One region of the Streptomyces lienomycini genome, then DNA from elsewhere that is predicted to be linked to it. Evidence: riboswitches for the same ligand, from Rfam matches in the RefSeq annotation. Region 1 holds a riboswitch; each other region holds the start of a gene.
The links. Region 1 has a riboswitch for cobalamin ahead of BJ961_RS15625 (ABC transporter substrate-binding protein). Riboswitches for the same ligand answer to the same signal wherever they lie in the genome.

Region 1 (2,190 bases):
CCAATCCGGACCCGAGCCGGCTTCGGATTACCCGTGTGAGCGAAGAACCGAGACCACGCCGACAGCGAACCGGCGGCTGACCCCGCAACCGGGTCGGCCGGCCTTCACGTAACGGCGCCGCGTACTCGGCGGACCGCCGCACACCACCGCAGCTCTGCACCACGACACCGCTTCAACGCAGCCCTCAAGCTGCCCGTTTTCAGGGAGATTCTCCATGAACGCCCGCATCCGCCGCTCCGCCGTCGCCGTCGTCGCGGCCGCCGTCCTGCCCCTGTCCCTGGCCGCCTGCTCCGACGACGGCGACAGCGGCTCCTCGGACTCCGCCCAGGCCGCCTCCTCGGCGCCCGCGGCGAACGACGACAAGTCGGCCGACACCTCCGGCGGCATGGCGGACTCCGACGAGCCGTTCGGCCCGGCCTGTTCCACGGTGCCGAAGGAGGGCGCCGGTTCGTTCGACGGGATGGCCAAGGACCCGGTCGCCACGGCCGCCTCGAACAACCCGGCCCTGTCCACGCTCGTCTCCGCGGTCAAGAAGGCCGGACTGGTCGACACGCTCAACAACGCCGAGAACATCACGGTCTTCGCGCCGACCAACGACGCCTTCGCCAAGATCCCGAAGGCCGACCTGGACAAGGTCCTCAACGACAAGGCGATGCTCACCGACATCCTGACCTACCACGTCGTGGGCCAGAAGCTCGCCCCCAAGGACCTGGAGAACGGCTCCTTCGACACCCTGCAGAAGTCGAAGCTGACCACCTCGGGCTCGGACGAGTCCTACAAGGTCAACGACTCCGCCGGCGTGGTCTGCGGCAACGTGAAGACCGCCAACGCCAACGTCTACATCATCGACACGGTCCTCATGCCGAAGAGCTGACACGCGGGCGGGCGGACACGTGGGCCGGGGACAGGTCGGGCAGAGGCCCGCCCCCGGCCCACGCGCCGACCCTGTGGTAGCTTGCGCAAGCCAGTCGAACCCACCTGGTGGGTCAGGGAATCCGGTGCGAATCCGGAACTGACGCGCAGCGGTGAGGGGGACGGGCGGAACACGGGCCACTGGCCGGCGTACGCCGGCCGGGAAGGCGTTCCGTCCGGTCGAACCCGAGTCCGAAGACCTGCTGGCACCCGTGCCGCGTGCGGCGCGGGCCGCACCGTACGAACGGGCTTCGCGTACGAGCCCTCGACGCCAGAGGATCTTCCGTGCCCGCAGCGCGCCCCGGCGGTCTCCGCCGCCTCCTCCGCCCCCACCGCGCCGTCCGCGCCCCCGCCCTGCTGCTGTCCGCCGCCCTGCTGGCCTCCGGCTGCGGCGCCGGCGCGAGCACCGACGCCCCGGCCGCCCCGGCCGACGCCGCCGGTCGGCCACGCACCGTCAGTGACTGCGGGCACCAGGTGCGGGTCGCCGCGCCGCCCCGGCGGGCGGTCTCCCTCAACCAGGGCAGCACGGAGATCCTGCTCTCGCTCGGCCTCGCCGACCGCATGGCGGGCACCGCCACCTGGACCGACCCGGTCATGAAGGGACTGGAGAAGGCGAACGCGGGCGTCCCCCGGCTCGCCGACGACATGCCGTCCTTCGAGACGGTCCTGGACGCGGAACCCGACCTCGTCACCGCCTCCTTCGCCTCCACCCTCGGCACCGGCGGCGTGGCCACCCGCGAACAGTTCACCGAACTCGGCGTACCGGCCTACCTGTCCCCGTCCGACTGCGCCGGCAAGGACAACAGCGGCGACGGCGACGGCGTCCGGGCCGAGCCCCTCACCATGGACACCGTCTACGGCGAAGTCCGCGACCTGGCCCGCCTCTTCGGCGTCGAACAGCGCGGCGAGAAGCTCGTCGCCGACCTGAGGTCAAGGGTCGACAAGGCGACATCCGGCATCGACGCCTCCGGCGTCACCCTCATGTACTGGTTCGCCAACTCCACCTCGCCCTACCTGGCGGGCTGCTGCGGTGCCCCGGGCATCATCACCCGCGCGGTCGGCGCCGAGAACGCCATGGACGACACCCACGAGGAGTGGCCGCAGACCGGCTGGGAGACCGTCGCCGACCGGAACCCAGACGTCCTGGTCCTCGGCGACCTCACCCGCAGGTCCCAGACCGCCGAGACGGCGGCGAAGAAGATCGAGTTCCTGGAGTCCAACCCCGTGACCAGGAACCTGACCGCCGTACGCGAGAAGCGCTACGTGCTGCTCAGCGGG
Region 2 (2,190 bases), 2.1 Mb from region 1:
CAGTTCCAGGAACTCCTCGACGTCCGCGTGCCAGGTCTCCAGGTAGACCGCCGCCGCGCCCTTGCGCCGGCCGCCCTGGTTCACCGCGGCGACCGAGGCGTCCAGCGTCTTCAGGAACGGGACGATGCCGTTGGAGTGCCCGTTGGTGCCGCGGATCAGCGAACCCCGGGCGCGGACGCGGGAGTAGGCGATGCCGATGCCGCCGGCGTGCTTGGACAGGCGGGCGACCTGGTGGAGGCGGTCGTAGAGGGAGTCCAGCTCGTCCTTGGGCGAGTCCAGGAGGTAGCAGGACGACATCTGGGCGTGCCGGGTGCCGGAGTTGAAGAGGGTGGGGGAGGAGGGGAGGTAGTCCAGGCGGCTCATCAGGCCGTAGAGCGCGGCGACCTCGTCGACCGAGCGGGGGGAGTCGTCCTCGGCGAGTCCGGCGGCGACCCGCAGCAGGAAGTGCTGGGGCGTCTCGACGGCCTTGCGGGTGATCGGGTGGCGCAGCAGGTAGCGGCTGTACAGGGTGCGCAGTCCGAAGTAGCCGAAGCGGTCGTCGGCGGCCGGGTCGACCAGCGCGTCGAGCCGGTCCGCGTGCAGCCGTACGAAGGCCGCGGTGCGGTCGGCGATCAGGCCCTCGCGGTGGCCGGTGGCGACGGAGTCGGTGAAGGTCACGACGCCCTGGGAGGCGGCCTCGGCGCGGATGCCGACGGTCAGCAGCCGGGCGGCCAGCCGGGAGTAGACCGGGTCCTCGGAGATCAGCCCGGCGGCCGCCTCCGTGGCCAGCTCGCGCAGCTCCGCCTCGTCCGCGCGGGCGGACCGGCCGCGCAGCGCGGCGGCGGCCACCCGGCCGGGGTCGGCACCGGGAAGGTCGGCGGTCAGCCCGGTCAGGGTCCGCAGCAGGGCGGCACCGGGGCCGTCGGACTCCTCGGCCGCGGGCGCGGCTGTCACCGGGACGGCGGTCACCGGCGTCGCTGAAGCCGGGTCGGCTGGCGCGATGGTCACGTGGGGCACTCCCTCGCTCGGCACGGGGCCTGGCGGAGGGAGGGCAGGGGGCAGCTCACGAGCGCACGCGGCGTCGCGTCCACCGGCCCACTCCACGAGGCCCGGACGTCATGGCACCCGGACCGGGACGGCCGGGCACACTGTCGACAGGTCCTCGGACTGGACAGGCGTGCGCGCACGTGTGAAGACGTACGGATGCACGCAAGTACACCGTTGCGGGACAGTTCCGGATTCGCACCGGATTCCCCTGCGGCGACAGCGAGCACGAGCATACATCTTGTGCCGGGGGACGCGAGCACCCCCAGATGTTGTGTCCAGGCAGGGTGCCGCGCCCCGTGTCAGAGCGTCAGTTCGTAGGTGAGCAGCATGATGTCGTCCAGCTCCGGCAGGGGATTCCAGTCGCGGTCGGGCGTGCGGGCGAAGCCCAGGCGCTCGTAGAGGCGGTGGGCGGTGCGCATGGTGCGCTGGGTCGACAGCACGACGCTCCGGCAGCCATCGACGGCCCGCGCGCGGTCGACGCAGGCCCGCACGAGGGCCTCGCCCGCCCCGCGACCGCGTGCCTCGCGGTCGACGGCGAGCATGCGTATCTCGGCCTCGCCGGGGCGCGCGATGTCCGCCATGGGGCCGCCGCACGGCACGAAGGTCGCGCCGCCGAGCACCCGGCCGTCGGCCACGGCGACCAGCACCTCGGCGGCCGCGGCGCGCTTGGCCACGTCGCGCAGCTCGTCCAGGTAGGAGTCGCTCTCCCCGAAGTCGAGGAGGCCGTCGCGCAGGTAGGCCTGCGCGGTGATCTCGCCGAGGGTGTCGTACTCCTCGGCCGTTGCCCGCCGGATGACGAAGTCCATGACGCCGAGTGTGCCCGACGGGTACGACAACGGGCCGCCGGATTTCTCCGACGGCCCGTCTCGTTCGCGCGGCGGGGATCAGTGCGAGCTGCCCGCCGTGGCCGGCGGCAGCTCCACCTGGACACCGGCGTCGCCCGCGTCCGCCGTGTAGTCGCCCGGCTTGGTCTCGTCGACGCCGTCGGGCGCCTTGACCGCCCTCAGGACGAAGGTGAGGACCACCGTGACCAGGACGTTCAGCACGAACGCGGTGAGACCGATGTAGCCGATCTCGCCGATGCCGGGGATCTCGTCGGAGGAGCCGCCGAAGTGCGCCTGCGTCGGCGAGGCGACCCCGTAGGCGGCGACCGTGCCGTAGACC
Region 3 (2,190 bases), 1.4 Mb from region 1:
CGGGACGCCCACGACCAGATGCCGCTGATCGTCACCGCGTCGGTGGTCGCGTTCGTCGTCTCCCAGGTGGTGCGGCGGACGGATCCGGCGGCGGACGGGGCCGCGTCGCCGGGGGCGCGGCGGTGAGGGGACGCCGGGCCGGACGGCCCCGCGCCGACCGGCATGCCGTCCTGCCCTGGCTCGTGCGCGGCCTGATCGCGGTGGCGGTGGTCGCCGCCTACTTCCTGCTCCCCCTCGACCAACTGGGCCCGCAGCGCCCCGTGCTGAGCTGGGTGCTGTTCGCCGCGCTGCTGACGGGCGTGGCCGTGCTGCTGCTCCGGCAGATCCGCCACGTGCTCCTCGACCGGCCGGACAGCCGGCCCGGGGTGGTCATCTCGCTGCTGATCGTCCTGTCCGTGCACGTCTTCGCGGCCACCTACTACGCCCTGGCCAAGCAGCCCGGCGAGTTCAGCGGGCTGCGGACCCGGGTCGACGCGCTGTACTTCACCGTGGTCACGCTCGCCACGGTCGGCTACGGGGACATCACCCCGCGGGGGCAGGCCGCCAGGATCGTGGCCGTGCTGCAGATCACGTACAGCTTCGTCTTCCTGACGGCCGCCGCCACGGCGCTGACCACCAGGATGCGCGACATGGTGGTCCGGGGCACCGACCGTGGCCGCTCCCGCTGACCGCGGTGGGGCCCGCTTGTGCCCGCCCCCGTGCGCGCACTACTGTCGCCACGCCTTGGTGAACGGGAAACCGGTGTGATGCCGGTGCGGCCCTCGCCACTGTGAATCGGGAAGTCCGGCTCCGGCCCTCAGGGGCAGCCACTGGGTCCTTGCGACCCGGGAAGGCGGAGCACGGGCGGTGGTACCCGTAAGCCAGGAGACCGGCCAAGGCGCGTCGTCCATCCACGAGGTGCTGGAGAGGGTCTGCTGAGCCATGCACATAGCCGAGGGCTTTCTGCCACCGGCGCACGCGATCGCCTGGGGTGTCGCGTCCGCGCCGTTCGTCGTCCACGGAGTACGGTCACTCACCCGTGAGGTCAGGGAGCACCCGGAGAGCACGCTGCTCCTCGGCGCCTCCGGGGCCTTCACGTTCGTCCTGTCCGCCCTGAAACTGCCGTCCGTCACCGGGAGTTGCTCGCACCCGACCGGCACCGGTCTGGGCGCCATCCTCTTCCGGCCGCCGATCATGGCGGTTCTGGGCACCATCACCCTGCTCTTCCAGGCGCTGCTGCTCGCACACGGCGGGCTGACCACGCTGGGCGCCAACGTCTTCTCGATGGCGATCGTCGGCCCCTGGGCGGGGTACGGCGTCTACCGGCTGCTGCGCCGCTACGAGGTGCCGCTGATGGTCACCGTGTTCTTCGGCGCGTTCGTCGCCGACCTGTCCACCTACTGCGTCACCAGCGTGCAGCTGGCGCTGGCGTTCCCGGACCCGGGCAGCGGGTTCCTGGGCGCGCTCGGCAAGTTCGGGTCGATCTTCGCCGTCACGCAGATCCCGCTCGCGGTCAGCGAGGGCCTGCTGACGGTGGTGGTGATGCGGCTGCTCGTGCAGTCGAGCAAGGGCGAACTGACGCGGTTGGGCGTCCTGTTGGCCAAGGCCGGCGAGCGCGGGGCGGTGGCCCGGTGAAGCGCGGTACGAAGATCAACGCCCTGCTGCTGCTCGTCGTGGTCGCGCTGGCGGTGCTGCCGCTGGTGCTGGGGCTCGGCGACCACAAGGAGGAGCCGTTCGCCGGTGCCGACGCCGAGGCGGAGACCGCGATCACGGAGATCGAACCGGACTACGAGCCGTGGTTCTCGCCGCTGTACGAACCGCCGTCCGGGGAGGTCGAGTCGGCGCTGTTCGCGCTGCAGGCGGCGCTCGGCGCGGGCGTGCTGGCGTACTACTTCGGCCTGCGCCGGGGCCGCCGGCAGGGCGAGCGGCGGGCGGTGACGGGGGCGGCTCTGGCCGATGCGGGGGCGGACACGGCGCCCACCCGGGCAGTGGCGGGGGCAGTGCCGGGGGACGCCCCCGAAGGGGACTGAGTGCTGCCGATCGACGCGGCGGCGCACGGCAGTCGGTGGCGCCGCCGCCATCCCGTGGACAAGGCGGTGCTCGGTCTCGGCCTGACCGTGCTGGCGATCTCGCTGCCGCCCTGGCCGGGCGCGGCGCTGGTGCTGGTGGCGGCGCTCGCGGTACTGCTCGGCCCGGCGGGCGTGCCCGGGC
Region 4 (2,190 bases), 2.2 Mb from region 1:
CTGCGCGCTCAAGGCGTACGCCATGCAGCGCCGCGAGTGGGCCGAGGCGCTCATCGACGTGGAGAACGCCCGGGTGGCCGGAGAGATCCGGCTGATTTCCGCCCGTCTCCTGCTGGGCACGGCGTGCGGGAGCATCCTGCTGTTCAGCATCGCCCTCGCCACGCGGGTCGCGCCCAGCCTTCCGCACGGCTCCGCGTCCCCCCTCACCACTGCCGCCATCGGCGCTTTCGGCGCGGCCCTCCTCGCCGCCCTGGGTGCCGGAATCGGCAGGGCGCTGCGCGGCCGGGCCGCGTCGGCGCCCGCCCAGCCCGTCAGTGGTGGCGCCGCCGAGGCTCCACGGCCGTCAGAGCGCGGTTCAGAACGCGGAGGCGGTCCGTGACAGGAGTGAGCCCCCACCACAGCCCCGCGCCCACGGCCACCGCCGCGGTCACCACCAGCCACACCATGCCCCGGGCGGCACCGCCCGGGGCCAGGAACGCGACCAGCGCGCCCAGCCCGACGGCGAGGACCCCCACCACCGAGCAGTAGAGCGCCAACGGCGCCGCCCCGGTCATCCGGTCTCCACGCGTACCGGGCCACCCCGGGCGCGCGGAAGCGGTCCCTTTGATTCGGTCTGCCATGCGTGTACCTCCCGTCCCCCCGCGCGGCGGTCAGACACCGCGCGAATCCGGGTCCACAAGCCCCGCCAGAAAACCACACCACGACGCGTGACGAAAGGCGAGCACAGCGTGTCGACGTTGCTTCGAGTCACGTACCAGTACGCGTCCGCCCCCGACGGCCATCTCGACGCATGCCTCACCCCCGTCGGTGGAATAGCTGCTCTTGAACCACGCGTGCCCTGACCGTTCGCTTTCGATCGCACCCACCTCCTCCGGCCCACCGGCCGTCACGCGGCCTCGGCACCATCACTCGCCGCCCCACCGCTGTCCCCCGCCCGCGTACACGCGCTTCCGTCCCCTCCAGTCTTCCCAGCCTGCCCACCGGGGAAGAGCCCAGAAAGCGTCGATGTCGTGGACCTGGCGAGCTTTCGACGGTGTGGGCCTCAGCACACCCGGCGCCGCAGGTCAACGCCAGGTTGACGGGTGTTCGCGGGCCGTGGTGGACTTCCGGGGCCATCTACGGCGGCAGGAGAGGAAGCCCGGTGCGAATCCGGCGCGGTCCCGCCACTGTGACCGGGGGTCAGGATTCCCGGGAGCCAGGAACTCTCGCCGCCGTGCTCTTCGAACCAGGGCGCGGACACCCTGAGTGAGGACATATCGCCATGCGCGGCTGCCGTTCCAGGCTCATCAGCGACACGCTTCGACTCTCCCTTCCCACGGCCGGTTGAGCCGTGCGTGCCGGACGCGTCTTCGCGTACGGCGCCGCCGCCGGTCTTCTCGGTGACCTCCTCCTCGGCGATCCACGCCGCGGACACCCGGTCGCCGCGTTCGGCCGTGCCGCGGGTGCCGTGGAACAGGTGCTGTGGCGGGACCACCGGGGGTGGGGCGCGCTGCACACCGTCGTGTGCGCCGGTGGCGCCGCCGCGCTCGGCTCGGCCGCCGCGCGGGCCGTACGCCGCTCTCCCGCCGTCTCCGTCGTACTGACGGGCGCGGCCACCTGGGCGGTGGTCGGCGGCACGTCGCTCGCCCGGGAGGCCGGTGCGATCGGGCGGGCCCTGGAGGCGGGGGACGTCGAGGCGGCGCGGGCGCGGCTGCCGCACCTGTGCGGGCGGGACCCGCAGGCGCTGGACGCCGACGGGATCGCCCGGGCCGTCGTGGAGTCCGTCGCCGAGAACACCTCGGACGCGGTCGTGGGCGCCCTGGTGTGGGGCGCCGTGGCCGGAGTCCCGGGACTGCTCGGTTTCCGGGCCGTGAACACGCTGGACGCCATGGTCGGCCACAAGTCCGCCAGGTACCGCCGCTACGGCTGGGCCTCGGCCCGCCTGGACGACCTCGCGGGCTGGCCGGGCGCCCGTCTGACCGCCGTACTGACCACCGCGGCCGGTGGCGATCCGCGGGGCGCCGTACGCGCCTGGCGTGCGGACGCCGGGCGGCATCCGAGCCCCAACGCCGGGCCCGTGGAGGCGTCGTTCGCGGGCGCGCTCGGCGTGCGGCTCGGCGGGACGCTCTCCTACGGCGGGCGGGTGGAGCACCGGCCCGTCCTCAACGGGGCGGCGGGACGCGCCGTCCGGGCCGGTTCCGGCGACATCGA

Region 2: it holds a riboswitch for cobalamin, as region 1 does, so the genes downstream of both, BJ961_RS06160 (ribonucleoside-diphosphate reductase subunit alpha) here and BJ961_RS15625 (ABC transporter substrate-binding protein) in region 1, are expected to answer to the same signal.
Region 3: it holds a riboswitch for cobalamin, as region 1 does, so the genes downstream of both, BJ961_RS09580 (energy-coupling factor ABC transporter permease) here and BJ961_RS15625 (ABC transporter substrate-binding protein) in region 1, are expected to answer to the same signal.
Region 4: it holds a riboswitch for cobalamin, as region 1 does, so the genes downstream of both, BJ961_RS25995 (cobalamin biosynthesis protein) here and BJ961_RS15625 (ABC transporter substrate-binding protein) in region 1, are expected to answer to the same signal.

What each region holds. Positions count from the first base shown of each region.
Region 1 is NZ_CP116257.1:3,446,694-3,448,883, forward strand. Features, by position in the region: gene BJ961_RS15620 (fasciclin domain-containing protein) at 215-874, shown strand; cobalamin riboswitch at 949-1,134, shown strand; gene BJ961_RS15625 (ABC transporter substrate-binding protein) at 1,198-2,190, shown strand, end outside.
Region 2 is NZ_CP116257.1:1,297,387-1,299,576, forward strand. Features, by position in the region: gene BJ961_RS06160 (ribonucleoside-diphosphate reductase subunit alpha) at 1-987, opposite strand, end outside; cobalamin riboswitch at 1,116-1,259, opposite strand; gene BJ961_RS06165 (GNAT family N-acetyltransferase) at 1,326-1,832, opposite strand; gene mctP (monocarboxylate uptake permease MctP) at 1,911-2,190, opposite strand, start outside.
Region 3 is NZ_CP116257.1:2,076,184-2,078,373, reverse strand. Features, by position in the region: gene BJ961_RS09590 (chloride channel protein) at 1-126, shown strand, start outside; gene BJ961_RS09585 (potassium channel family protein) at 123-668, shown strand; cobalamin riboswitch at 708-891, shown strand; gene BJ961_RS09580 (energy-coupling factor ABC transporter permease) at 922-1,614, shown strand; gene BJ961_RS09575 (energy-coupling factor ABC transporter substrate-binding protein) at 1,611-2,009, shown strand; gene cbiQ (cobalt ECF transporter T component CbiQ) at 2,010-2,190, shown strand, end outside.
Region 4 is NZ_CP116257.1:5,693,162-5,695,351, forward strand. Features, by position in the region: gene BJ961_RS25980 (hypothetical protein) at 1-379, shown strand, start outside; gene BJ961_RS25985 (hypothetical protein) at 376-528, shown strand; gene BJ961_RS25990 (DUF397 domain-containing protein) at 651-890, opposite strand; cobalamin riboswitch at 1,083-1,224, shown strand; gene BJ961_RS25995 (cobalamin biosynthesis protein) at 1,331-2,190, shown strand, end outside.